DNA from 2 places in the Ligilactobacillus saerimneri genome. Region 1 is predicted to be linked to the other one. Evidence: predicted binding sites of a transcription regulator. Region 1 holds the regulator's gene; the other holds the start of a gene.
What was found. Region 1 encodes HrcA, which represses chaperone genes, less so after heat shock. Its sites were predicted from a motif close to TTAGCACTCNNNNNNNNNGAGTGCTAA; they were not measured.
Positions count from the first base shown of each region.

Region 2: the regulator HrcA is predicted to act here: its motif matches at 9,846-9,872, upstream of groES (co-chaperone GroES).

Region 1 is NZ_CP144759.1:632,814-647,748, forward strand. Features, by position in the region: gene V3C97_RS03065 (DUF2785 domain-containing protein) at 1-545, shown strand, start outside; gene pyrH (UMP kinase) at 681-1,409, shown strand; gene frr (ribosome recycling factor) at 1,412-1,975, shown strand; gene V3C97_RS03080 (isoprenyl transferase) at 2,070-2,825, shown strand; gene V3C97_RS03085 (phosphatidate cytidylyltransferase) at 2,826-3,599, shown strand; gene rseP (RIP metalloprotease RseP) at 3,624-4,901, shown strand; gene V3C97_RS03095 (proline--tRNA ligase) at 4,940-6,646, shown strand; gene V3C97_RS03100 (PolC-type DNA polymerase III) at 6,733-11,052, shown strand; gene hrcA (heat-inducible transcriptional repressor HrcA) at 11,233-12,267, shown strand; gene grpE (nucleotide exchange factor GrpE) at 12,283-12,831, shown strand; gene dnaK (molecular chaperone DnaK) at 12,855-14,693, shown strand; gene dnaJ (molecular chaperone DnaJ) at 14,807-14,935, shown strand, end outside.
Region 2 is NZ_CP144759.1:359,020-373,954, reverse strand. Features, by position in the region: gene secA (preprotein translocase subunit SecA) at 1-1,928, opposite strand, end outside; gene hpf (ribosome hibernation-promoting factor, HPF/YfiA family) at 2,136-2,687, opposite strand; gene V3C97_RS01745 (ComF family protein) at 2,837-3,478, opposite strand; gene V3C97_RS01740 (DEAD/DEAH box helicase family protein) at 3,523-4,869, opposite strand; gene V3C97_RS01735 (YigZ family protein) at 4,957-5,613, shown strand; gene V3C97_RS01730 (APC family permease) at 5,669-7,501, opposite strand; gene groL (chaperonin GroEL) at 7,799-9,421, opposite strand; gene groES (co-chaperone GroES) at 9,459-9,743, opposite strand; gene V3C97_RS01715 (redox-sensing transcriptional repressor Rex) at 9,943-10,599, opposite strand; gene V3C97_RS01710 (ABC-F family ATP-binding cassette domain-containing protein) at 10,698-12,644, shown strand; gene tsaD (tRNA (adenosine(37)-N6)-threonylcarbamoyltransferase complex transferase subunit TsaD) at 12,699-13,742, opposite strand; gene V3C97_RS01700 (GNAT family N-acetyltransferase) at 13,759-14,277, opposite strand; gene tsaB (tRNA (adenosine(37)-N6)-threonylcarbamoyltransferase complex dimerization subunit type 1 TsaB) at 14,261-14,935, opposite strand, start outside.

The DNA of each region.
Region 1 (14,935 bases):
CCCTTTTGATCAGTATAATTTTGAAAGACGATGCAAGGACACGTTTTTTTAATAACGAACAAGTAGCTTATTTCTTCAAACTGGCCAATACATATATTTTTGCAGAAAAAGATTTTCGCGGTTATGATTCGACCAATGGTTGGGGACATGCTCTTGCTCATGCAAGTGATCTTTTGGTGAGTGCCATGCGCCATCCAGATTATGAGTTACAGGTTGCAGAATTTTTTGGCAATCTGGAGGAGCTAATTCTTCATATCCAACAGCCATTATTTGATAATGAAGCGAAGCGCTTAGGGCGCGTGCTCAACCAAGCATTTAAAATGCCCAATCTTACGGGGAACGATTTTATTTATTACTGTGACCGCATTGATCGTATTTGTTGGCAGAAACATCAACAAGTAAAGGATCCTCAACCAGACTATTGCCTTGATTTTTGGATAGAAACATTGAATGCAGTATTCTTCATTAGTGATGTGCATGATTTGAAAGAATATTGTGACATGAAAGTACAGAATTACTATACAAACTTGGGTTACCAGGGTTAATTGAAAGTTGGACAGCAAAATAATTTTTGCTATTTTAGCTGTTGGTCTACCAAGGTCTGGGGAATTTATGGTACTATAAAACCAAATGGTTAAGAATAAGATACTGTAATATCTTAGCAACTTAGGAGGAAGATTATGGTAGCGGATAATATCAAATACAAACGTGTCCTGCTTAAACTAAGTGGGGAAGCATTGGCAGGAGAAAATGAAAAGGGAATTAACCCCCTAGAAATCAAAAAAGTTGCTGAAGAAATTAAAGAAGTTCATGATTTAGGTGTTCAGATTGCAATCGTTGTTGGCGGTGGCAACATGTGGCGGGGTGTCACTGGTGCTAAGATCGGTATGGAAAGAGCCCAAGCTGACTACATTGGGATGTTAGGGACAGTTATGAACGCTTTAGCCCTCCAAGATAGTCTTGAAGCAATTGGAGCTCCAACACGGGTACAGACAGCGATTGAAATGCGCCAAATCGCTGAACCATATATTAGAAGAAAGGCAATGCGCCACTTAGAAAAGGGTCGGATTGTCATTTTTGCGGCTGGAACTGGGTCACCATATTTCTCAACTGATACCACAGCAGCATTACGGGCTTCAGAAATTAATGCTGATGTAATTTTAATGGCTAAAAATGGTGTGGATGGAATTTATTCAGCTGATCCAAAGAAAGATGCTTCAGCGGTTAAATTTGATAAATTAACCCATATGGATATTATTAATAAGGGTCTGTCAGTGATGGACACAACTGCTTCATCATTATCAATGGATAATGATATTCCGTTGGTTGTCTTTAATATGAATCAACATGGCAACATTAAAGAAGTAGTTGAAGGTAAGAATATCGGAACAACAGTGGAAGGAAAATAATTATGCAAGTAAATGATCCAATGATTAAAGAAAACCAAGAACGCATGGCCAAGACCGAAGACGCTTTACGGCGTGAATTAGGTAAAATCCGTGCTGGACGGGCTAATGCCAGTCTGTTAAATCAAGTAATGGTTAACTATTATGGAGCTCCAACTCCATTAAATCAGATGGCACAGATCACGGTTCCTGAAGCACGAGTGCTATTGGTTAACCCATACGACAAGTCATCATTGAAAGATGTGGAACATGCTTTGTTAGCTGCTAACTTAGGTATTTCCCCAGCGAATGATGGTGATGTTATTCGTCTAGTTATTCCACAATTAACAGAAGAACGGCGGAAAGAAATTGCTAAGGAAGTTAAAGCCAAGGCCGAAGAAGCTAAGGTTGCAATTCGGAATATCCGGCGTGATATCATGGATGCTTTGAAGAAGAGTGAAAAAGACGGTGAATTAACTGAGGATGATTTGCACGATTTAGAAGATGTAGCACAAAAGGTTACTGATCAATCAATTAAGAATATCGATGCCATCCGTGCCGAAAAGGAAAAAGAAATTCTGGAAGGCTAATTTAGTAAGCAAAGAGGACATAAAAAGGCAATCCCAGGTAGCTTGACTGCTGTTTTGCCTTTTTTTATTTTATGAAATTGCAAGGATAGATATAATGGTAGACAATAATCAAGAAATTATTATGGACCGAGTGCCAGCTCATGTGGCTATTATTATGGATGGCAACGGTAGATGGGCCAAAAAAAGATTTCTGCCACGAATTGCTGGTCATAAAGAAGGGATGGAAACTGTACGTAAGATTACGCGGGCAGCAAACGACTTAGGTGTAAAAGTTTTAACTCTTTATGCATTTTCAACTGAAAACTGGAAAAGACCATCAAAGGAAGTCAACTATTTGATGAGTTTGCCCGTGACCTTCTTTAATAAATTTGTACCTGAATTAATCGCTCAAAATGTGCGTGTGAATGTTATGGGGTATATTGATCAATTACCTGTAAAAACACAACAAGCTGTTAAGGATGCGATTGCTAAAACAGCAAACAATACAGGAATGGTACTTAATTTTGCTCTTAATTATGGGGGAAGGGCAGAAATTGTTTCAGCTGTTCAAAATATTGCCCAAAAAGTTGCTGCCAAGACTATGGATGTTGCTGATATTGACGAACAAGTGGTCAGTCAGGCATTGATGACCGGAAGTTTGGGCCAATATGCTGATCCTGATCTTTTGATTCGTACGAGTGGTGAAGAACGAATTTCTAACTTTTTGCTCTGGCAATTAGCATACAGTGAGATGGTATTCACTGATGTTTTATGGCCAGACTATTCTGCTGAAGATCTTAAATACGCTATAATTAAATACCAGCAACGTGACCGCCGCTTTGGTGGTGTACAAGAAAAGGAGAGCGAATAAATGAAACAAAGAGTTATTACTGCAGTAATTGCATTAATTATTTTTATTCCATTACTGTATGTAGGCGGAATGCCATTTGCAATTTTAGCAACTCTTTTAGGGTTGATTGGAATTTCAGAAATTTTAGTCATGAAAAAGAAGTTATTGGTTTCGCCAGAAGCGATTTTGGCTTTCTTAATGACCTTTACACTGGTAGAGCCCGTACCAATGTTGGGACATATTGATCGTACCGCTGTATTATCGATCTGTTCTTTATGCATGCTATTGTTAACTGTTACCTCTAAGAATCGTTTCAGTTTTGATGATGCGGGGGTATTGATTTTAGGTTCCTTATATGTCGGAATGGGTTTCCATTATATGATTATGGCGCGTGATGCAGGTCTTTTGACAATTTTGTACGCTTTTTTGATTGTTTGGTTAACCGATTCAGGTGCTTATTTAATTGGAAGAAAAATTGGTAAACATAAATTAGCCCCACATGTTAGCCCCAATAAAACGTGGGAAGGTTCAATTGGTGGAACAGTACTAGCAGTGCTTGTGTTAGCTGTTTACTTGTATTTCTTCCCACAACGGTACTCATATTCAATGATGTTGTTGTTGACATTGATTTTCTCAGTTGGTGGACAGTTAGGCGATCTAGTAGAATCTGCTTTGAAACGCCATTATGGAGTTAAAGATTCAGGAAAGATTCTTCCTGGCCACGGGGGGATTTTAGATCGTTTTGACTCGATCATGTTTATTTTACCGATTATGTTTTTGCTAAATGTAATTTAGTATGTAAATGAAAGGGGCCAGAGTTTGGTTAAAACAGTTATTGCATTTATCATTATTTTTGGCGTTCTGGTCTTTGTCCATGAATTTGGGCATTATTTCTTTGCGCGGCGAGCTGGTATTTTGGTACGTGAATTCTCCATCGGAGTGGGACCGAAGTTATTTGCTTTTCGCCGTGGTTCAACGACATTTACCATTCGGATTTTGCCCCTAGGGGGATATGTGCGTTTAGCGGGACTGGAAGATGATCAGGATTACCTTCAAAAAGGAATGCCGATTGTAGTGGCACTGGACGATAATAACCACGTTGTGCGAATTGATGCTTCAAAGAAGCACCACTTGATGACTGGGATGCCACTTGAAGTGACTGCTTGGGATTTAGAAAAAGAATTATGGCTTGAGGGGTACACTGATAGTGAAGAAAATGATTTGCGCCGGTTATCAGTTGATCATGACGCTACGATTATTGAAGCTGATGGAACCGAGTTACAGATTGCACCATTAGATGTGCAGTTTCAATCCGCAAGCGTCATGAAGCGGATAATCACCAATGCAGCCGGTGCGTTTAATAACTTCTTACTTGCGATTATTGCTTTCTTTTTAATCGCGGTCCTTCAAGGGGGCGTAGCTAGTAGCACCAATCAAGTCGCTAAGGTGATGCCTCATTCGGTTGCTGCCGATGCAGGGATTAAGGCCAATGATCGAATTATAAGAATTAATGGTGATAGGACAGCAACTTGGGACCAAGTGGCCACAGCTATTGGCAACCATCCTGGTAAAAAAATTACAATCACTGTTCAGCGCAAGCATGATACACATGAAATCGCCATGACCCCGCAAGTTAAAATAGAAAACGGACGCAAAACAGGGATCATTGGAATCACTGCTAAACTGGAATATGATCGGTCACCGGGAGCAATTATAGGTTATGGTTTTAAGGAAACTGCTACGATGGTTGCAACAATCTTTAGTGCATTGGGGCGGATGTTCACCCATGGAGTAAGTCTAAACGACTTTGGGGGACCAGTCGCAATGTATTCCTATACTTCGGAAGCAGCCCAATATGGGGTGTTGAGTGTAGTTGGTTTGTTGGCTGTTTTGTCAGTTAATTTAGGAGTAGTCAATCTTTTGCCCATTCCAGCACTAGATGGTGGTAAAATATTGTTGAATATTATTGAAGGTGTCCGGGGAAAACCACTTGATCCGGAAAAAGAAGGCCTAATCACTATGATTGGCTTTGGGTTCTTGTTGCTATTGATGATTTTTGTTACATGGAATGATTTCCAACGGTTTTTCCTGCATTAAAAAATAATTGATAATTTGAAAGGGGATTTGTTCAGATAATGAAGCAATCCAAAGTACTGATACCAACGTTGAAAGAGGTACCAAGTGACGCAGAAACTATCAGCCATCAGTTGATGTTGCGTGCCGGCTATATTAAACAAGTTTCTGCAGGTGTATATGCATATCTGCCATTAGGGTATAAAGTTTTACAGAATATTGAAAAGATTATCCGTGAAGAAATGGAAAAGATTGATGCCATTGAAATGCTAATGCCAGATGTGATTCCAGCAGAACTTTGGCAAGAATCAGGACGATATGATACATACGGGCCTGAATTATATAAGTTTAAAGACCGCCATGACCGGGACTTTATTTTGGGACCAACTCACGAAGAAACATTCACAACGTTAATTCGGGATACAATTAAATCCTATAAGAAGTTGCCATTAGTTCTCTATCAAATTCAGATGAAATACCGGGATGAAAAGCGGCCTCGGAACGGTCTTTTGCGGGGACGTGAATTTCTGATGCAAGATGCTTATTCATTTAGTACAGATGATGAGAGTTTAGATCAAATCTTCATGCAAATGGATAAAGCTTATCAAACAATATTTGACCGGTGTGGTCTAGATTATCGGGGAATCATTGGCGATGCCGGCGCTATGGGTGGTAGCCATTCCAAAGAATTCCAAGCAATTGCTGATATTGGTGAAGATATTATTGTTTATTCTGACCAGAGTGATTATGCTGCTAATATTGAAATGGCTAAGAACTTGCGGACATTACAGCAATCACACGAGCAACCAAGTGAGCTAAAGAAGGTGCCAACACCAGGAGCTAAGACTATTGATGAAGTGGCTCAGTTCTTGGACCTAGATACGGGAAACATGATCAAGACGTTATTGTTTGTAGCTGATGACGAACCGGTACTGGTTTTGATGCGGGGCAATGATCAAGTAAATGAAGTTAAATTAAAAAATACTCTGCACGCAAATAATTTACGGCCTGCAACTGATGAAGAAGCAGTTACTTATTTAGGAGCTGACTTTGGTTCCTTAGGCCCAGTAGGTGTGTCAGGAGTTAAGACCTTGGCGGACTTGGACATTGAAAAAATGGTTAATATTGCCGTTGGTGCTAACGAAAATGGATTCCATTACTTGAATGCCAACCTTGACCGTGACTTCACAGTTGATGAATTTGCTGATTTGCGGACAGTTCAAGAGGGAGAATTATCTCCTGATGGTGAAGGTAAACTGCAATTCACTCGTGGAATTGAAATTGGACACATTTTTGAACTGGGGACCAGGTACTCTGACTCAATGAAGGCATTGGTATTGGATGAAAACGGCCGTCAGTTGCCAGTTAAGATGGGATCATATGGGATTGGGGTTTCACGGCTCCTATCTGCAATTGTTGAGCAATACAGTGATGAAAACGGGATCACATGGCCACGATCAATTGCACCATATGATATTCATGTGATTCCAGTCAACGTTAAGAAAGCTGAACAGAGAGAATTAGCGGAACAAATCACTGCTGACTTGGAAGCACAAGGTTACCGAGTATTGGAAGATGACCGTAAGGAACGGGCAGGAGTTAAGTTTGCTGATGCTGACTTGATTGGTTTGCCTGTGCGTATCACTGTTGGTAAGAAAGCCAGTGAAGGAATCGTTGAGATTAAGTTGCGTAAAACGGGTGAAACATTAGAAGTCAAGACTGATGAATTACTCAACTCATTAGCAATTTTATTAAAAGATAAGCAATAATCTGGTACAAGGGTCCTCTATCATGTATAACGATACGTGGTAGAGGATTTTTAAACGCTCAAAATGATAGTGAAAGGAGATAGACTGTGGCAGAAGATAAAAAGACACTGTTTCATAATTTGTTAGATCAGATTGCATGGTCACAGGATGAACGGGGAGTATTTGCGGATGCGACGATTGATGAAGTGGATGTGCATACGCAGTCGCAACGTTGGGATTTTCATATCACTCTTGATGATATTCTTCCATACGCGACTTTTTTACGCTTTGAACAAAGTATTAGCAAGGCATTCGCACATATTGCACCGGTGCGCTTGTTCATTCAAGCTCGTAGTGCGCAGGTAACTACACCTGATTTAGGAGATTATTGGCCATGGGTCATTGCCAATACGGGACTCAATTCCCCATTACTGGCTGAAATTGGTCGAAGTCAAGCTCCATACCTAGAAGAAAAGCGGGTATTTATAACTGTTGAAAATGATGTGATCAAGAATTTTCTTGTGAATCAAGCTTTAGGTCCAATTGAAGAAGCATATCAGCGAGTGGGCTTTCCGCGCTTTTCTATTAAGACCTTAGTTGACCAGACTAAATCGCAAGAGAAGATCCAACAGTTACGCTCAGAAAAAGCAAAAAACGACCAAGAGTTGGCGCGCCGAGCGATGGAAGCTATTAAGAAACAAAATCAGCAACATCCAAAAGCAGCTAAGCCACAAAATAGTGTTTCCGGACCTACCCAGTTAGGGACACAGATAAAAGATACGGAACCGATTCGGCAAATGATTACGATCCAGGAAGAAGAGCGGATGGTAGTTGTTCAGGGATACATCTTTGACAAAGAAATTCGAAAGTTTCGTTCAGGGCGACAACTTCTCTTGATAAAAGTCACTGATTATAGCTCGTCAATGATCGTCAAAATGTTTTCACGGGGTGAAGATGACGAGGCACTGTTTGCTACGATTGAAACCGGACAATGGGTCAAAGTTCGGGGAAGTGTGCAAGAAGATGATTATAGCCATGATTTGACTATTACCGCTAAAGGAATTCAACAAGTTGAACATGCTAGTCGTCAGGATACAAGTCAGACCGGTAAGAGAGTCGAGCTTCACCTCCACTCCAATATGAGTATGATGGATGCCACTACTAGCATTGGGGCTTATGTCAAACAAGCACTCAAATGGGGGCATAAAGCAATTGCAATTACCGATCATGGTACTCTGCAGGCATTTCCTGAAGCACATAATGCTGCTAATGGAAAAGATATTAAGATCCTGTATGGGGTTGAAGCCAACCTAGTAGATGACGGGATTCCAATTGCATATAATGAGGTGCATCGGAACTTAAAAGAAACAACGTATGTAATCTTTGATACAGAAACGACGGGTTTATCTGCACGCTATGACAAAGTGATTGAATTGGCTGCTGTAAAGATGCAGGGTGGAACTGTAATTGACCGTTTCGATGAATTTATTGATCCAGGCCATCCGCTATCACAGACGACGATCAATTTGACAAGTATTACCGATGAGATGGTAAGAGGGTCAAAAACGGAAGAAGAAGTCTTTCGGATGTTTAAAGACTTCTGTCGTGACGCAGTGATTGTTGGACATAATGCAACTTTTGACGTGGATTTCATGAACGTCGGATATCAGCGGCATGGGATGGATCCTATTACAGAACCGTGGATCGATACTTTACCACTGGCCCGTTTCCTTTATCCAGAAATGCGGGGCTTTAGATTAAATACTTTAGCCAAGAAATTGAATGTAACTTTGGAACACCATCACCGCGCGATTTATGATGCTGAAGCTACCGGGTACATTTACTATGCGATGCTTAAAGATGCTGAAACTAGGTTTGAAATTCAGTATCATGATCAGTTTAATGAACATATTGGTGAAAATGATGCCTATAAGCATGAACATCCTAGCCATGCCATAATTTTGGCGCAAACACAAGCTGGTTTGAAAAACCTCTTTAAATTGGCTTCTGAGTCAATGGTTAATTATTTTTATCGTGTGCCACGCATTCCCCGTTCTTTGTTGCAGAAATACCGGGAAGGGCTTTTGGTCGGGAGTGCATGCGCTGAAGGCGAAGTATTTACTGCGATGATGCAAAAGGGTTATCAGGATGCAAAGGAAAAAGCTGCTTTCTATGACTATTTGGAAGTTCAGCCTAAAGCCTTGTATCAGCCATTAATTGAACAAGAATTAGTGAGAGATGAGCATAACCTTGAGGAAATCATTGCTAATATGGTAGAACTGGGGCACGAACTAGGAAAACCAGTAGTTGCTACGGGTGATGTTCATTTCATGAACAAAGAAGACAGTATTTATCGGGAAGTATTGATTAACTCACAGGGAGGAGCCAATCCTTTAAATCGGCTACGACAATTGCCTGACGCTCATTTCCGAACAACTGATGAAATGCTGGCAGACTTTGCCTTCTTAGGTCAGGAAACGGCGCAAGAAATAGTGATCGATAATCCTAACAAGGTAGCCGATATGGTAGATGAGATCTCTCCAGTTAAGGATAAATTGTACACGCCTAAAATGGAGGGAGCGGAAGACAATATTCGCAATCTGACAATGAATACAGCCCATGAATGGTACGGTGATCCCTTGCCGGAGATCGTAGATCAACGGCTGCAAAAAGAATTGAAGTCGATCATTGGGAATGGGTTCTCAGTGATTTATCTGATTTCGCAAATGTTAGTGTTTAAATCCAATAAGGATGGATACCTGGTTGGTTCACGGGGATCTGTCGGTTCAAGTCTAGTGGCTACAATGACAGGGATTACAGAAGTTAACCCTTTGCCACCACATTACCGGTGCCCACAGTGTAAGTGGTCTCATTTCTATGTCAAAGGAGAATATGGTTCTGGATATGACTTGCCAGATAAAGATTGTCCCGAGTGTGGTGCCCACTTGATTAAGGACGGGCAGGATATTCCTTTCGAAACCTTCTTAGGATTCAAAGGGAATAAGGTTCCTGATATCGATTTGAATTTCTCTGGGGATTACCAGCCGATTGCCCATAATTATACTAAAGTTTTGTTCGGAGAAAACAATGTTTTTCGGGCAGGAACAATCGGTACTATTGCAGATAAAACAGCATATGGCTATGTTAAGGCATATGAGCGTGATAAAGGATTGCATTTACGTAATGCGGAGATTGATCGTTTGGCCAAAGGAACAACAGGGGTCAAACGGACTACGGGGCAACACCCAGCCGGAATTCTGGTTGTACCTGATTATATGGATATTTATGATTTTACTCCTATCCAATACCCAGCCGATGATCAGACAGCAGCTTGGAAGACAACGCACTTTGACTTCCACTCTATTCACGATAATATCCTGAAATTAGATATTTTAGGCCACGATGATCCGACGATGATCAGAATGTTGCAAGATCTTTCGGGAATTGATCCTAAAACTATTCCAATGGATGATCCGGGAGTGATGAAGCTCTTTTCTGGGACAGATGTTCTGGGGGTAACACCTGAACAGATTCAGTCAAAGACAGGAACACTCGGTGTGCCAGAATTTGGAACACGATTTGTGCGTGAAATGTTAGATCAAACGCATCCAGACACTTTTGCTTCCTTATTAAAGATCTCTGGTTTGTCACACGGGACAGATGTGTGGTTAGGTAACGCTCAAGATCTGATTAAAAACGGGACAGTGACGATTGAAAATGTTATCGGTTGTCGTGATGATATCATGATGGATTTGATTCACTATGGAATGCCAAATGATTTGTCCTTTAAGATCATGGAACACGTTCGGAAGGGACGGGGGATTCCAGATGAGTGGCAAGAAGAAATGAAGAAGAATGTTCCTGATTGGTATATTGATGCTTGCTTGAAAATTAAGTACATGTTTCCTAAGGCCCATGCGACAGCGTACATTATGATGGCCTTGCGGATTGCATATTTTAAAGTTTATTTCCCAATTGTGTATTATGCAGCTTACTTCTCAGTTCGGGCTGACGATTTTGACCTTGTGGCTATGTCTCGTGGGAAAGAAGCAGTTAAAGAAGCAATGAAGGAAATTAATGATAAAGGGAACGATGCATCTGCTAAAGAGAAAAATCTGTTGACAGTGTTGGAACTAGCTAATGAAATGCTTGAACGCGGTTTTAGTTTCAAGATGGTTGATTTGGATAAGTCGGATGCTGCTGATTGGTTGATTGACGGTAAAAATTTGATTGCCCCATTCTCAGCTATTCCGGGCTTAGGTTTAAACGTAGCTAAGCAAATTGTTGCTGCGCGGGAAGAAAAACCATTCTTATCTAAAGAAGATCTTGCACAGCGGGGCAAAGTTTCGCAAACTTTGATTGACTTTATGGATACCAATAATGTTCTAGCAGATTTACCTGACGCTAATCAGTTAAGCTTGTTCTAATTAAGAATTTATAAGACGGTTTGTGTTTTTTAGGCACAGACCGTTTTTTTTTGAAAAATTAATTAGGAAGAATGTTTGAATATTTCTTAGCACTCGCTTGACAACACTGCTAAATGAAGGTATATTTGATAATGTAATTTAGCACTTGATCTATTTAAGTGCTAAAAAGAGGTGATGATGATGTTAACGAAACGGCAGTTGTTAATTTTGGAAGCAATAATTCGAGATTACACAAGTGCAGGTCAGCCTATTGGCTCAAAGACGTTGCAGAATCAATTACCAGTTCATGTAAGTTCAGCGACTATTCGTAATGAGATGGCGACTTTAGAAAAATTAGGATACTTAATTAAAGAGCATTCTAGTTCTGGTCGTTATCCATCTCTAAAGGGGTATCGTTTCTATGTTGACCACCTGGTTAAACCAGAAAAGATTAACAAAGAGGATATTCAAGGGATTAGAGCATCGTTTGGAAGTGAATTTCAAAAGGTGGACGAAATTGTTGCTACTTCAGCTCGTGTTTTATCAGAGATCACTAATTATACTGCTATCTCATTGAAGCCGGATTCAAAAGAAGTCCGTTTGGAAGGTTTTCGGATGATTCCTTTTGGTGAGCAACAGGTGATGGTGATTTTGGTCACGAGTGATGGTTCGGTGGAAAGTCAGATTTTCTCCTTACCTGAAGGTATCACTGGGGAGGTTTTGGAACCAGTGATAAGAATTATTAATGACCAGGTAGTTGGCTATCCACTTAGTCAGATTGCTGACCGCTTACAAGAGAGTATCGTTTTGCTGACCAAGTATCTACGGCAACCAGAAGGCTTTCTTGATGTATTTGGTCGGGCTTTGGATAAGTCGCTCCAAAGTCAATTTTATGTTGGTGGCAAGATGAACTTACTGAACTTTATTGATAGTGATAATGTTGATCAAGTCAAAGCATTATATTCACTAGTTGATCATTCGCAAGATATCAGTGCTTTGTTAGGTGATGTTGGACCGAATGATATTACTGTCAAGTTTGGTGACGAGCTACAGAACCAACCAGGGAATTATAGTTTGATTTCTGCTCATTACAATATTGAAAACCATGGGCAAGGGATCATTGCATTATTGGGGCCAACTAATATGCCATACTCGAAGCTGATTGGCTTGTTAGGAGTGTTCAGACAGGAATTGACCCAACGCTTGATCGATTATTATCGTAATCTTGATAGTTAGAAAAGGGGTGTTGGTTTGACTGAGAAAGATAAGCAAGCTAAATCAGTGGAAACAACAGTTGATGAGAAAAAAGAAACTGCTACTGCTGCACAGAAAGAGCAAGATGATACTGCAAAACTGTTAGCAGAATTGCAGCAAAAGAATGAAGAACTAGAAAATAAGTATCTGCGTGCAGCTGCGGAGATTCAAAATATGACCCGGCGTTTCAAAAAAGAGCAAGAACAGTTGCTTAGATACGAGGGTCAAGCACTAGCGCGGGATATTCTTCCTGTGGTCGATAACTTGCAACGTGCACTCTTAACTGAAGCAGATGACGATGCTTCGCGCCAACTTAAGCATGGAATTGAGTTGGTAGCAAAAGACTTAGAGAAGGCATTGAAAGATAATAAAATCACTCAAATTGATGCCTTGAATCAACCTTTTGATCCACAATTTCACCAGGCAGTTAAAACTGTTCCGGCTGAAAATGAAGATCAAAAAGATCATGTCATTGAAGTGTATCAAGAAGGTTACTTACTGAGAGACCGCGTATTGAGACCAGCAATGGTTGTTGTGGCACAATAAATTACGAGAGAGGTAGAAAGCATATGTCAAAGATTATTGGTATTGACTTAGGGACAACTAACTCTGCAGTAGCTGTCCTTGAAGGTAAGGATCCAAAAATTATTACTAATCCAGAAGGAAATCGGACTACTCCTTCCGTTGTTTCTTTCAAGAATGGTGAACACCAAGTAGGGGAAGTGGCTAAGCGGCAAGCTATCACTAACCCCGATACAGTTTCATCCATTAAGAGTCACATGGGTGAAGCAGGCTACAAAGTGAATGTGGCTGGCAAAGATTACACTCCTCAAGAAATTTCTGCAATGATTTTACAATACATTAAGGATTATGCAGAATCATATTTGGGAGAAAAAGTTACTGAAGCTGTTATTACTGTTCCAGCTTACTTTAATGACGCACAACGGCAAGCAACTAAGGATGCTGGGAAGATTGCTGGTTTAGATGTTAAGCGGATCATTAACGAACCAACTGCAGCTTCTTTGGCTTATGGCTTGGATAAGCAAGATAAAGATGAAAAGATTTTAGTTTATGACCTTGGCGGGGGTACTTTTGACGTTTCTATTCTTGAATTAGGGGACGGTGTATTCCAAGTATTGTCTACTAATGGGGATACTCACCTTGGTGGTAATGACTTTGACCAAGCAATTATTGATTGGTTGGTTGCTGAGTTTAAGCGTGATAATGGCATTGATCTTTCTCAAGATAAAATGGCAATGCAACGGTTGAAGGATGCAGCTGAAAAGGCAAAGAAGGATCTTTCTGGGATTCAATCAGCACAAATCTCACTACCATTTATCACTGCTGGTGCTAATGGACCATTGCACTTAGAGACTACTTTAACTCGGGCTAAGTTCAATGAATTAACTGCTGACTTAGTTGAACGGACTAAGGCACCAGTTATGAACGCATTAAGTGATGCGGGCTTATCTGCTTCTGATATTGATGAAGTGATTTTGAATGGTGGTTCAACTCGGATTCCTGCTGTTCAAGAAATGGTTAAGAACTTAATGGGTAAGGAACCTAACCACTCAATTAACCCTGATGAAGCCGTAGCTTTAGGGGCTGCTATTCAAGGTGGTGTGATTACTGGTGATGTTAAAGACGTTGTCTTGTTGGATGTTACACCATTGTCATTAGGGATCGAAACAATGGGTGGTGTCTTCACTAAGTTGATTGACCGGAATACCACAATCCCAACTTCTAAGAGCCAAGTATTCTCTACTGCAGCTGACAACCAACCTGCTGTGGATATTCACGTTCTCCAGGGTGAACGGCCAATGGCTGCTGATAACAAGACTTTGGGTCGGTTCCAATTGACGGATATTCCACCTGCACCACGTGGTGTGCCACAAATTCAAGTGACATTTGATATTGATAAGAATGGTATTGTTAATGTATCAGCTAAGGATATGGGCACTAACAAGGAACAAAAGATTACTATCAAGAGTTCCTCAGGTCTTTCAGATGAAGAAATCGAACGGATGGTAAAAGAAGCTAAGGAAAACGAAGCTTCTGACAAGAAGCGCAAGGAAGAAGTTGATTTGCGCAATGAAGTAGATCAATTACTCTTCACTACTGAAAAGACGCTCAAGGAATTGGACGGCAAGGTTTCAGCTGATGAAGTAAAGAAGGCTGAAGATGCACGGGATGCATTGAAGAAAGCTCAAGAAGCCAACGATCTTGAAGCAATGAAGACGAAGAAAGATGAATTGAACAATGTCATTCAAGAACTCTCCGTCAAGTTATACCAACAAGCTCAACAAGCACAAAATGATGCACAAGCTAATGGTAATAACACAACAAATAATGATGACAATACTGTTGATGGTGATTTCAAAGAAGTTAACCCAGACGACAAAAAGTAATTAGTTAAATAATTATTGATAGAAAGTCAAGGCCAGTCGGTGGGCTTTGACTTTTTATTTTTAAATATGCTAGTCTTTTGATAGTATTTTGTCCGTAAGGTTGGAGGGTAATTATGGCAGAACAGATTGATCCATATAAAGTTTTGGGCGTTTCTAAAGATGCGTCTGATGCAGATATTAAGAAAGCATATCGGCACTTATCTAAAAAGTACCACCCTGATCTTAACCATGAGGCAGGGGCA
Region 2 (14,935 bases), 270 kb from region 1:
TTCTCTACTTGGTGCTTAACTGTTCGCTCAATCATCGGCATAATAACAGGCTTCAAGGTTTTTTCCTCCATGATGACTTGCTGTCTCTGCCGGTAGATAACTTCACGTTGTGCCCGCATAACATCATCATACTGGAGCACTTGCTTCCGCGTGTCATAGTTGTTACCTTCTACTCGTTTTTGAGCTGATTCAACTTGGCGGGTTATTAAGCGCGATTGGATAACCACATCATCATCAGCCGCCTTCATCTTGTTCAAGAATTCTTTAACTCGTTCCGAACCAAAGCGCAACATCAAGTCATCTTCCAATGAAAGGTAGAATTGGGTTACCCCAGGATCACCCTGACGACCTGAACGGCCCCGCAACTGATTATCGATCCGGCGTGATTCGTGTCGTTCTGTCCCGATAACAGCCAAGCCGCCGAGTTCGCGCACTCCTGGTCCTAACTTGATGTCAGTCCCCCGGCCGGCCATGTTAGTTGCGATTGTAACCGCACCTTTTTGCCCAGCATTCATGATGATTTCGGCTTCTTTAGCGTGATTCTTAGCATTTAAAACTGCATGCTTAATTCCTGCTTGATCAAGCAAATGTGAGAGATACTCAGACGTTTCAACTGCTACTGTCCCCACTAGAACAGGTTGCCCCTTAGCATTCCGTTCTTTGATATCCTCAACTACTGCCTTAAATTTGCTCTTTAAGGTTGGGTAAAGCAAATCTGGCCGATCTTCCCGGGCCACTGGCTTATTAGTTGGGATGGAAATAACTTCCATGTTATAAATTTCCCGGAATTCTTCTTGTTCAGTTTTGGCAGTCCCTGTCATTCCGGCCAATTTACGGTACATTCTGAAAAAGTTCTGATAAGTAATGTTGGCCATTGTTTTAGTTTCTTCTTCAATATCAACATGTTCTTTAGCTTCGATTGCTTGGTGTAACCCATCAGAATACCGCCGTCCGTCCATGATCCGCCCGGTAAATTGGTCAACAATCAATACTTCACCGTCTTGGACAACATAATCCTTGTCCCGCAACATGATGAAGTTTGCTCTCAAGGCATTGTCTAAGTGGTGGTTAAGCGCTGCATTTTCAGGATCAAAGAGGTTGCGCAAGTTGAAGTACTTTTCCCCTTTCTTGATCCCTTTTTCAGTCAAGGACACTGTTTTTGATTCCAAATCGACTTTATAATCTTCATCTTTAGTCAAGGTCTTAGCAAAGCGATCAGTCCGAATATATAGGTTAGTTGATCCCTTTGCTTGCCCAGAAATGATTAGTGGTGTCCGAGCTTCGTCAATCAGAATTGAGTCCACTTCGTCCACGATAACAAAGTTTAATGGTCGTTGTACCATATCTTCTTTGTAAGCCACCATATTATCCCGCAAGTAGTCGAACCCTAACTCACTGTTAGTGGAATAAGTAATGTCGGCATTATATGCTGCCCGCTTTTCTTCGGGAGTTTTTTCGGAGATATTTAAGCCGACCGTCATTCCTAACCAAGAATATAACTCACCCATTTCAGTAGCATCCCGGGCCGATAGATACTCATTCACAGTAACCACGTGCACCCCGTCACCTGATAGGGCATTCAAGTACACTGGCATGGTGGCAGTTAATGTCTTCCCTTCCCCAGTCCGCATTTCGGCGATGTTACCTTGGTGGAGTACAATTCCCCCAATAATTTGGACATGGAAAGGATACAAGCCTAACACCCGCTTGGCCGCTTCGCGAACAACAGCGAACGCTTCTGGAAGTAAATCATCCAAGCTTTCACCGTTGGCATAACGTTGCTTGAATTCAGGCGTCTTAGCCTTGAGCTCATCATCAGATAATGCTGCCATCTCATCAGCATACGCTTCAACTTTATTGGCTAAACGACTTAGCCGCTTAACTTCGCGCTTGTCGCTTTCAACCCATTTTCTTAGGAAATTTGCCATAGTTTAAGTTTCCTTCCTACACTCATAATTATTTTTATCGTTTAATTTCACCTTATTCTCACTTATTAAAATAGAGAATACCATGTTTTATTTTATCATCATTGCCCTTGATTAGAAAGAATTCTTTGTTTTCTCACGCAAAAATAAAAAAGCCACATCCCTCAGGATGCAGCCGCACTCGTCAGATGACAAGTAGTGTGATATCAATTATTCGATGTCGCTTGCTTCGATTAAGCCATAACGACCGTCACGACGACGGTAAACAATGTTAATGCCATCTGATTCTGCATCTTGGTAGATAAAGAAATCATGACCTAACATATCCATTTGCAAGATGGCTTCTTCACTATCCATTGGTTTGATAGAAACTTGCTTGGTCCGCACAATATCAAAGCTCTTTTCAGGAGCTTCTTCAGTTTCACTAGGAACAAAATCCAAGTTCTTGAAGCCTTTTTCCCGTGATTTGCGGTTAACCTTAGTCTTATATTTTCTGATTTGCCGTTCCAGCTTATCAGTTACCAGGTCAACACTAGCATACATATCTGGTGAGGTTTCCTCTGCTCTAAGTACCAAGTAAGGTAACGGAATCGTAACCTCAACCTTAGCATTCTTGTCAGAATATACCTTCATATTTACGTGTGCTGTGGAGTTAGAAGTATCTTCGAAAAACTTTTCTAGCTTGCTGATCTTCTTTTCAACATATTCTCTCAAAGCACTTGTAACTTCGATATTTTCACCACGAACATTGTATTTTAACATAGAAAACCTCTCCTTTCACAGCTTAGGCTCTGCGTCTAGCCGAAGAGAATTACCATCAAATCATTCTGATATTTCTCTCTACGTATATTATAAAGGAATGCGCTTTATTAGACAAATTTTTATCGGACTCTTAAACTTTACTTTTCCTTTCACCGTGCGAGAGTAACCGCTCGCACAACACGGGCCCCAGCTGCCACCAGTACGGCTTGAGCATGATACAATGTTTGACCAGTTGTATAAATATCATCTAATAAGACAATTTGTTTATTATGTAGATCAAGCGTTGCATTCAATGCGAATGGTTGCGGTGTTTGTAGCCTTTCAAGCCTATTTTTATGTGACTGCTTGATCCGTCCTTTAGTTTGGATAACCCGTAAACAGTGGGTCAAGCGTAGTTCTGGACACAAACCTACTACCTGATTAAAGCCACGATTAACAAATGTTTCCTCATCCACCGGAATTGGGACGTAGAGCCATTGCCGCCTCGGATACTGACGCACTAATTTTTGATAAGCAGCCGCAAATACCCAGCGCAAGCGGTAATCACCCTGGAATTTATACCGTTCAAAAAAATCAACCATCGCTGGCGTTTTATACCGATATAATGCTTGATTATTTAACAACTGTTTAGTGTGTTGCCACCGCTGACAATCTAAAAATACTTTGCCCCCCGTATCAGGATAAGCACAACCAGGGCATGCTTGGGCTTTCTCGATAGGTGCAAATTGTTGCTGACACCATGAGCATATAGTTGGGATAGTTACCGCCTGTCTAGAAAAGAACCACTTCATATCTGGCTGCCAGCAAAGTAACTGTTGGCATAATAAACACCGTTTCATTTTGTCACCAAATTTTTCCCCTGCCGATTGAGAAAAGCAATCTCCCGCCGAGCTCGTTTTAGCGCCCGTGTATATTGCTGACATACTGCCAAAACTTCCCCTGTTGGCGCAGCACTCTTTCGCCCTACTCGTCCTGCAATTTGAATTAAGGTGTTAGCGGTAAAATGTCTAGCATTCGCCGCCAAAATCAGTACCTGGAGGTTAGGAAAAGTCACTCCGCGTTCTAATATAGTTGTTGTCACTAAAAATGTATATTCACGGTTACGAAAAGCCGCCACTTTTTGAACCCGAAACGGATCTCCCGCATGAACCGTTGTTCCCCGAATGGAACTTGTTGTTAGGTGGTGCTTGATGTAGCGATAAATCATTTCCAATTGTTCCACCACAGCCACAAAGACTAAAAAAGGATAGCCCGCTTGAACCCAGCGCGCAATTGTGTTCATCCACCACACATAACGCTGGGTTTGTCCTGCTAAAATCGCCGGAGTGGTTGAGCACACTTTAATGGTTAGCTGCGGAAGTGGTTGCTGGTGAAAGCGCAAGGGCAGAACTGCCAACTCTTTATTAGCATCACGACGAAATGTCCGTACTAGTTTCGCTGGTGGAGTAGCCGTTAATTGGCACGTCACACCAGTAGCTTTCCGGGCCCGCTGGACAGCCTGGTGCAACAACTGATTATTAACAAATGGATAAGCGTCAACTTCATCGATAATAATCAAATCGAAAGCTGCCACAAAATGTAATAATTGTTGAACTGTACACACTGTGAGCTGTCGGTATTGATACGGAATCTGTGCTTGCCCATGCTGAAGTAAAATTGATACTGTGGGGAAAGCCTGCTGTAAGCGTGGATACAGTTCATTACAAACATCAATTCGGGGTGTCACAAAGGCAATTCGCCACTGTTTTTCTAAGGCCCACGCCAAGCTAGCAAAAGTTATTTCCGTTTTGCCCGCTCCCGTAACTGCCCACAAAAGAAAGTCGTGTTGAGCTTGAACAGCCTTTAACATCTGGCTACTACATTTTTGTTGTAAGTTAGACAGTTGTCCTGTCCAGGCTAAAACAGGCTGGGTAGGTTGAGCAAAATGATTTGGTTCTGGAATAGTGTATAATGTATCTGCAGAAGTAAGCCGTCCCAAGGTAATACAGTTTGAACAGTAAATTTCTCCTGACGGTAACTTATTTTCTTTTTCACTTAGCCAACTTTGGCAGCGCGCACAGCGCCATTTTCTCTTACCCAGTCGAACTATCGCTGGTTGTTTCTGGCATTTCTCTGGGATAACTCTGGGTCCTGCTTTAACCGCGCGTCCATAAAAACTACTAATGGCTTGCTCATCTTTCATGATATTTCCTCCTTAACATATAACTACGAAATATCTATTACTTATAAACAAGCCAAGCATACTAACTTATGAAAGGAATATTGCGTAATGCTTCAAGAAAACTACATTACTCTCAAAGAAAACGGCCACGCTCAAATTGTAATCCGCAAATCAGAATTCATTTGTAGCTTGGCCCGTGTAACTACCGAAGAAGAAGCGCAGGCGTTTATCGCCCAAGTTCGTAAAGAGCACTATAAGGCTACCCATAACTGCTTTGCCTACGTTTTGGGGATGCATGACGAGATCCAACGCCAAAGCGATGACGGTGAGCCTTCTGGAACTGCAGGTGTTCCCATTCTCAAAGTTCTCCAAAATCTCGCCGTTCGCAATGTCTGTGCTGTGGTCACACGTTACTTCGGTGGCATCAAGCTTGGGGCTGGTGGGTTGATTCGTGCATATAGCAATGCTACTTCCCATGCGTTAACAGAAATTGGTCTTGTCCGTCGAGTTGTTCAGCAACAGGTTTTCTTTACCATTGCTTATCCCCTCCTCGGAAAATTACAAAACTATTTAGAAAATAAAAACATTAGTATCCTGGACACCCAATTTACTGATCAAGTCACCCTTGAAATCGCTATTGATGAAGAACAGAGCTCTACATTGCAACAACAGGTATATGACTTTCTCAACGCCCAAGTTACCATCACCACCGGTGACTTGATTTATAACGAACTACCTTATGATCCTCATCAAACAGAACAATAAAATTCAAAACAGGGGCAACCTGGTAATCCATTACCAAGTTGCCCCTGTTTTTAAGCTATTCATCTAAATGATAATTATACGTGGAAACAATAATGTTTTCCCGTGAATTAAGGGTTGCCCGTAGTTTCAGGCTTGTTTGATTGTGCAAAGCCATTTGCCACGGTTTCTTTGGAATAAACTGTGGTACTAATACTGTCACTGTATAGTTACGTTTAGCTGCATTGGAAGCAATCACGTCTGCAAACCGTAACACTGGTTTCGCCACAGAACGATACGAAGAATGAATATTTACAAAGCGTACATCTGGAAAGGCTTGTTTAAACTCTTCTTCAGTTTCTTTTTCCTTTTGGGGATTAGTATCAAAAGAAACGTGCATAGCAATCACATAATCTCCAATTGACCGCGCATAATTAATCGCTCCGGTAGTAACATGCGTTACGCTGCTAACCAAAACGATCACTGTTGAGCCATCGTAATCATAAAGTTGGGGTACTTCTGTATTTAACCGCAACTGTTCTGCAACTGATTGATAATGACTGTGGATCTTGTAAAAACCAAATAATAACACCGGCATAATAATCAAGTATGGCCAAACATTTTCAAAGTGCAAGCAGAACAAGAAAATGACTAACGCCAATGAAATCAAGGCCCCTAAGAGGTTAATCAAGGAGTTGAAAATCCAATGTTTTCCCCGATGTTTAAACCAATGCACAATCATCCCTGATTGTGACAGAGTAAAGGGAACGAAGACCCCTACTGCATACAAGGGAATTAAAGAATTGGTTGAGCCATTAAAGATCAAAATCAAGGCAATTGCGCCAATAGCTAAGGCAATAATCCCATTAGAGTACCCTAGTCGGTCCCCTTTATCCATGAATTGTCGAGGAACAAATTTATCTTTAGCAAGGTTATATGCCAAAATAGGGAAAGCTGAGAACCCCGTATTGGCCGCAACTGCCAGGATCATAGCAGTTGCCAGCTGTAATAGATAAAAAAGTACCCCATGTCCAAAGACAGCGATCCCAATTTGAGAAAGTACCGTTTGCTTGTTATTAGGCATGACGCCCAAATAATAGCTTAAGAAAATAATTCCCGCAAAAATTGATGCCAAGATCAATGACATAATCGCTAAAGTGTTAGCAGCATTTTTGCTCTTTGGTTGCTTAAAGTTAGGCACAGCATTGCTGATAGCTTCGACCCCCGTCAATGAGGATGATCCAGCTGAGAAAGCCCGTAAAAATAGTACTAAGCTCATGCCTGGAACAGTCTCACCGATATGAGCTGCCCCTTGGAACTCTACATTTCCCGTTACAATATTATATAAACCTGCGCCTACCAAAAGGGCCATCATAATCACAAACGAGTACACTGGCACGGTTAAGAAAGAAGCTGATTCACGCATTCCACGAAGATTGAGAATCATGATAAACAAAACGATTAAGATCGAAATAGTAATGGCATACTTTCTTAATCCCGGTAGGGCAGAAGTGATTGCTTCAGTACCTGAGGTGACTGAAACGGCCACAGTTAGCATATAATCAACCAACAAGGAACCACCAGCTACAAGCCCTGCATTGGTCCCCCAGTTCTCTGTTGCAACCACATATGCACCCCCGCCAGAGGGGTATGCATGAATAATCTGTCGGTACGACATTGTAATTGCAAAAAGTAATACCAGAACAATTAGGGCTGCTGGTAAGGCATACCATGTTGCTGCTGCTGACAATACTAACAGTACAGTCGTAATTTGCTCTGGTCCATATGCTACGGATGACAAGGCGTCAGACGAAAGGAGCGCCAATGCCTTGAACTTGGTCAGTGACTGGCCACTTTCTTCTTCTGTTTTCAGTGGTTCACCGATTAAAAAGCGTTTAATGTAGCGCCACATTATAATCCTCCTAAAAGTAACAAATCAACTAATATCACTATATTGCAATATTTAGCTAAAAGTCAAAAAAATTTGGTAGCGTTTTAGCTACACAAATGGCAATTCTACTATTAGACATTAAATAATGCTTAACAAACCATAATATTGTACCCAACTTCCCCTATGCTTGCAAGTTACTATAAAAAAGTGCACCATAAGGTCTCCTTAAACACTAGCTTCTTTCCAGCATTCATTAGGAGCACTTTACAGTGCACTCTTTCAGCATATTAGTTATTTATACAGTTATATATCAGTTTATTACATCATGCCGCCCATGCCAGCACCAGGTTGTGGTGCAACTGGCGCATGTTCTTCTGGCTTATCAGCCACAACTGCTTCAGTAGTTAACAATACCGCTGAAACACTAGCTGCGTTTTGCAATGCAGAACGAGTTACCTTAGTTGGATCAATGATCCCAGCTTCAACCATATCAACCCATTCATCAGTAGCTGCATTGTAACCAACGCCTGGCTTTTCACTCTTTAACTTTTCAACGATGACAGAACCTTCTTTACCAGCATTTTGGGCAATTTGCCGAACTGGTTCTTCCAAGGCGCGCTTAACAATATTGATCCCTGTTTGTTCATCGCCTTCAGCATGTAATTCAGCCACGGCAGAAATTACATTAACTAAAGCAGTACCACCACCAGGAACAAAGCCTTCTTCAACCGCTGCCCGTGTAGCGTTCAAAGCATCTTCAATTCTGTACTTACGTTCCTTCAATTCTGTATCAGTAGCAGCACCAACCTTGATAACAGCTACCCCACCAGAGAGCTTAGCTAACCGTTCTTGGAGCTTTTCTCTGTCAAATTCAGAAGTAGTTTCACCGATTTGCTTCTTCAATTGGTCAATCCGTTCAGCAATAGCAGCCTTATCGCCTGCACCTTCAACCACCGTTGTGCTGTCCTTTGTAACAGTAACTTTGCCTGCTGTCCCTAATTGATCGAGAGTCGTGTCTTTCAATTGCAAACCAAGGTCATCAGTAATCACTGTTGCACCAGTTAAGATAGCAATATCTTGTAACATTGCCTTCCGCCGATCACCAAAACCAGGAGCCTTTACGGCGACTACATTAAATGTTCCCCGCATCTTGTTCAGAACTAATGTAGGTAAAGCTTCACCATCAACATCATCAGCAATGATCAACAATGCCCGACCTTGTTGAACAATTTGGTTCAATAGTGGCATCATTTCTTGGATGTTAGAAATCTTCTTGTCAGTCAACAAGATGTAAGGCTTGTCCAAGTTAGCTTCCATCTTGTCATCATCAGTTACCATATATTGGGATAAGTAACCGCGATCAAATTGCATCCCTTCAACGACATCAAGGGATGTATCAATCCCTTTAGATTCTTCAATAGAGATGACACCATCATTGCCAACCTTTTCCATTGCGTCAGCAATTAAATTACCAACTTCTTCACTAGCTGAAGAAATAGCTGCAACTTGAGCAATGTCAGACTTGGATTCTACCTTGTGAGCCATCTTGTGGAGGGCATCAACAGCAACCTTAGTTGCCTTTTCAATCCCCCGCCGAATGCCAACAGGGTTTGCCCCTGCAGTAACATTCTTCATTCCTTCATTTACAATTGCTTGGGTCAATACGGTAGCAGTTGTTGTCCCGTCCCCAGCAATATCATTGGTCTTTTGGGCAACTTCAGAAACTAACTTTGCCCCCATGTTTTCAAAGTGATCTTCTAATTCAATTGCCTTAGCAATAGTAACCCCGTCATTTGTACTTGTTGGGGCACCGTAAGATTGTTCAACGACAACGTTCCGTCCCTTAGGACCGATAGTTGTCTTTACAGTATTAGCTAACTTATCTACACCAGCAAGCATTTTTGCCCGTGCATCTTCACCAAACTTAATTTCTTTTGCCATTCTTAATTACACCTCGTTAAAACAATTTTTCGTTTAATTACTCAATAATTGCCATGATGTCATTGGCCCGTACTACCAAGTATTCTTGGTCTTCATACTTAACGTTAGTCCCGGCGTACTTATCAAAAATAACCTTGTCGCCCTTCTTTACACTTGGAGCAACCTTTGCGCCGTTATCGAGGGTCCGTCCTTCACCAACAGCCACTACTGTGCCTTGAGTTGGCTTGTCCTTAGCGTTACTTGCCAGAACCAAGCTTCCAACTTTCATTTCTTCTTCCTTTTGAACTTCTAAGATCACACGATCTCCTAATGGTTTAAGCACTTGTTATCCCTCCAAAATTTGTGATTAGCAGTCTAGCACTTTGAGTGCTAACTGATTACAGTTATTACTATAACCATTTTCATTTTTAATTGCAAGCATTTTTTAGCACTTTTAACCTCCGAGTGCTAAAAAGTTGTCATACAAAAAGCAGAGTAGTTTGAACGTCCCGCCATACACTCTGCTCAGTCACAAAAGACAATTATTCTTTATTTGTTCCTTGCTGATCTAACGAGCGATGATTCAAAAAGTAAATCAAAGTTTGTAATTCACTCGTCAAATTTACATTTTGGACAATAACCGTTGCTGGCACATTGATTCTAGTTGGGGTAAAATTCATGATTCCTTCTACTCCAGCTGCGATCAGCTGATCTGTGACCGTCTGTGCTGCTGCTTCTGGAACTGTCAAAATTACCACCTTGATCGCTTGCTCTTGTAATTGGTTTTGCAACTCTGTTAATGGATAAACCCGAATGTCATCAATCGTAGTTCCCACCACAGCTGGATCAATATCAAATGCCGCTCGAATTGCAATATTATTGTCGCGGTGAAAATTAAAGTTCAATAACGCGTGGCCTAAGTTTCCGACCCCGACTAAGGCAACTTTGGTTACTTGGTCTTGCTTTAATATTTTTTTGAAAAAAGCTAATAAGTCAGCTACATCATACCCATAACCTCTTTTCCCCAATGTTCCAAAATGAGAAAAATCGCGGCGAATAGTCCGCGGATCAACCTTAACTCCAGCGGCAAATTCACTCGAGGAGATTCTTTTTTGGCCTGCATCTGCTAAAATGTTAAGGTATTGATAATAGATGGGTAACCGTTTTGCTGTTGCCCGCGGTATCTTCATATCAGCCATTGTCCTAGCTCCTTTTTTGCTATTATTTCTATTTAATTTTACCATAATAGATATAACCCTCACTGGACAATGCCACTCAAAATAAAGTAGGTGAAAAAATGATTTTATTACAAGCTCAAAATGTAGCTCGTTATTTCGGCGCTGACGTTTTGTTTGAAAATATCAATCTTGATATTCAAGACAATTCGCGGATTGCCCTAGTCGGGCGTAACGGAGTGGGTAAAACCACTTTGCTAAAAATGATCGTTGATGAAACCGAGCCTGATGCCGGCGAGATTGTTAAAAAGCACGGTATTACAATCGGCTACCTAGCTCAAAATTCAGGTCTGGAGTCTTCACGAACAATGCTAGCTGAGATGGAAAGTGTCTTCACTTATCTCAAAGAAATGGAACAACAAATCCATTCATTAGAAGAAAAAATGGCTGATCCTCAGTTGGCTGGTAGCCCCGAATATGAGCAAATCCTGCGGCGATATGACCAACTCCAGCATGATTTCAAGGAACAAAACGGCTACGGGTATGAGAATGAAATCAAGGCTGTGCTTCATGGCTTTCAATTCGAGCCAGCCGATTTCGACCGTCCTGTTTCTTCATTATCCGGTGGGCAAAAAACCCGCTTAGCTTTAGCCAAACTCCTTTTGGAAAAACGCGATTTATTGATTCTTGACGAACCAACCAACCACTTAGACATTGATACTTTGACATGGTTAGAAAATTATCTTCAAGCATACCACGGTGCGCTACTGATAGTTTCTCACGACCAATATTTCCTGGATAAAGTCGTCAACGAAGTATATGAAATTAGTCACCACCATTCCGCTTATTATAAAGGAAATTATAGTCACTATGTGACTGAACGCGAACAACGACAACTTAAAGCTTGGAAGGAATACGAAAAGCAACAAGTGGAAATCAAAAAAATGGAAGACTTTGTGCAAAAAAACATTGTTCGGGCTTCCACTACCAAGCGAGCTCAAAGCCGACGAAAACAGTTAGAAAAGATGGACCGCCTAGAACGTCCTACTAACGATTTGGAAGGTCCTCGTTTTGCATTTACAGCTGCTAAAACAAGTGGAAATGTCGTTTTAACAGTTGCTGATGCTGCTATTGGTTATAATGATCACGTAATTTCTGGTCCCATTAATATCGACCTTCGCAAACATAAACGGCTTGCCATTGTTGGACCTAATGGAATTGGGAAGTCTACTCTCCTCAAAAGTATCTTGGGTAAGATTCCTTTCTTAAAGGGAACAGCTAGTTTTGGAACTAACGTTCAAGTTGGCTACTATGACCAGGAGCAGCATAACTTGCATGATAAAAAGACCGTCCTCAATGAAATCTGGGATGATCATCCTTTAATGCCTGAAAAAGATGTTCGCTCTATTCTAGGATCATTCCTCTTCCGTGGCGATGATGTTATGAAAGTTGTCCATAACCTCTCGGGGGGAGAGAAAGCTCGCTTGTTGCTCACTAAATTAGCCTTAGATAAGGATAATTTTTTGATTCTAGACGAACCAACTAACCACCTTGATATTGACAGTAAAGAAGTGCTTGAAAAGGCTATTGAAGAATTCGATGGTACGGTCCTATTTGTCTCCCACGACCGCTACTTCATTAACAAAACTGCTTCAAGTGTATTGGAAATCACTCCCGAAGGTAGTACCCTTTACCTCGGTGACTATGACTATTATGTTCAGAAAAAAGCTGAACAAGAAGAAATACAGGCTGCTAAAGAAGCGGCCCAGCCTTCGACTGCACCGCAACCAGCACCCGTTTCCCAAAGCAAGCTTGACTATCAGCAAAGCAAGGAACTGCAACGTCAGCAACGGAAAGCAGAACGCACTGTTGCTAAATTAGAAGAACAACTTAACCATTTGGAAGAACAGAAAAATAGTCTGGAAAAACAAATGACTCAGCCAGAAAATTTCAATGATCCTGCTAAAATGTCTGCTTTACAGGTTAAATTGGATACTGTTACCTCACAGATTGAAACAACTGAGGAGCAATGGACTGAAGCAAGTATGGTTCTTGAATCATTCGAATAATTCTTCTAAATTAACTACAAAAAAAGCTGAGAACGCAATGTTCTCAGCTTTTTCCTATGGTAACATTCCTGACCGCCAGTCAAATTCCAAACTTGGATCAGCATTAAGGGCTAAATCTGCCCTTACCCCATGTTGCCAAGCAACATAACCTGCCGCTCCGATCATAGCAGCGTTGTCACCACATAAAGCTAACGGTGCCTTTAATAGTGCTACTTCCGGATGGTGCTTTTCCATCATCGCTGTTAGATCAGCCCGGAGGCCACTATTAGCAGCTACACCTCCTGCCAAAATCAACTGCCGTACCGGAAATTCTGTCAATGCCCGATCTGTCTTAGCCACCAGAACGTCAACTACGCTTTGTTGAAAACTAGCCGCTAAATCCGCGCGATTGAGTGCTTCGCCGATCTGATCAGCATGGTGCACAGTATTGATAAAAGCACTCTTCAAACCACTAAAACTAAAATCAAAATTTTCTTCTTTAACCATTGCCCGGGGGAAATGGAATGTATCTTGCCCTTGATGAGCCAACTCATCGATTTGCTTTCCGGCTGGATAGGTTAATCCCAAGACGCGCCCCACTTTGTCATAGGCTTCACCAGCAGCATCATCGCGTGTTTCTCCAATTATTTCAAATTGATTTGGTCCGGGTAAGTACACTAACTCCGTGTGCCCGCCTGAAACAAGTAATGCTAATGCTGGAAATTCAATTGGCGCCACAAAACGGGCCGCATAAATATGTCCCGCCATATGGTTAACCGGGATCAGAGGTAAGTTGTGGGCAAAAGCAACTGCTTTAGCAGCTGCTACCCCGACTAGTAAGGCTCCTACCAAACCAGGACCATAGGTAACAGCAACAGCTGTCAAATCATCATATGTGACCTGTGCTTCAGCCAAAGCATCATCAATACACAAAGTAATCTGTTCAATATGGTGCCGACTAGCAACTTCTGGAACCACTCCACCGAACCGCTTATGGCTCTTGATCTGCGTTGCCACGATATTAGACAAAATCTTATGCCCATCTTCTATTACGGCTACGCTTGTTTCATCACAGCTTGATTCAAATGCTAGGATTAAATTTCTTTCTTCATTTGCCACAATTCTCAATCCCCTACTATGCAATGGTATAAATCATATCATCAGAGTTAGTGTGATGGGTAAAACCAGCGACTGTAAATAAATTCTGACTATACGCATCATCCGCATCCACTAAAACTTTCACATACCGCAGACCCAAGTTTTCTGCCTTAGCTACAACCGTCTCCACCATCTTCTTGGCAATTCCCCGGTGACGAAATTCTTTAGCAACTCCAAGCCAGTCAATAATTACCTCCTGGCGATCAGTAAGGATCCGACAAATAATCGCCGCCACCAATTGATCCTCGTGTCGAACCACTAAAAATAGAGCATCTTTATGGTTTTGAACTTCACGTTCAACCACTTCCTTGGTTAAAGGTGGCAAATCACCATAAGTAATTTTATCCAAGCTAACCAATTCAGGCACATCTGGGACGATTGCTCTAGTCAGCAAGTATTTATACTTAGAAACTTCCACATTTTGATTATCAAAGTCAACTTCTTGTTTATGAGTTGGAATAAATTCATCCAACAAATTTTTAAGTTCTTTCAACATAGTTATCGTTTTCCTTTTCTGGGTGGCTTTCTTGCCATTGAATTTCTGCTTGGGTCAACCGGTGATACTCAGGAACAAAATTTGCAATCGTAACTGGCGCTTGCTTGCCACCTAGTAATCCCAAAACATATGCCTGAGGGTAATTGAAATTACCCTCACTTATCCGATAATCCAAGTCTAATTGTGCAAGTTGCTCTGCAAAATGAGCTACATCTGCCCCCACAAAACGCACCTTTACGCCTTTTTCTGTGAGAAATGAACATAGTTTAGTAAAAGCAATATGCTGGTCAGGAAGAACAGTTTGTAATTCTCCATCCTGATATTGGTAAATGCCAGCAAAAACATTGTCCCGCCTAGCATCAAAGAGCGGTACCAATAATTCTGAAGTATCTTGTGGCAGGGCAGCTGCTAACACTTTAAGACTAGATACTCCAACTAGTTCCTTATTCAACGTATCTGCCAATACCTTAGCAGTAGTCACTCCAATCCGTAATCCTGTATATGACCCTGGTCCCTGGGATACTACGAAACGATCAATTGCATCAATAGTTAAGTGACTTTGTTTAAGCATCTCATCAACTAGTGGCATCAAGTTTACACTATGATTTCTGCCGACGTTAGTCGTTACCTGAGCCAGTAGTTTTTTCTCAGATATAAC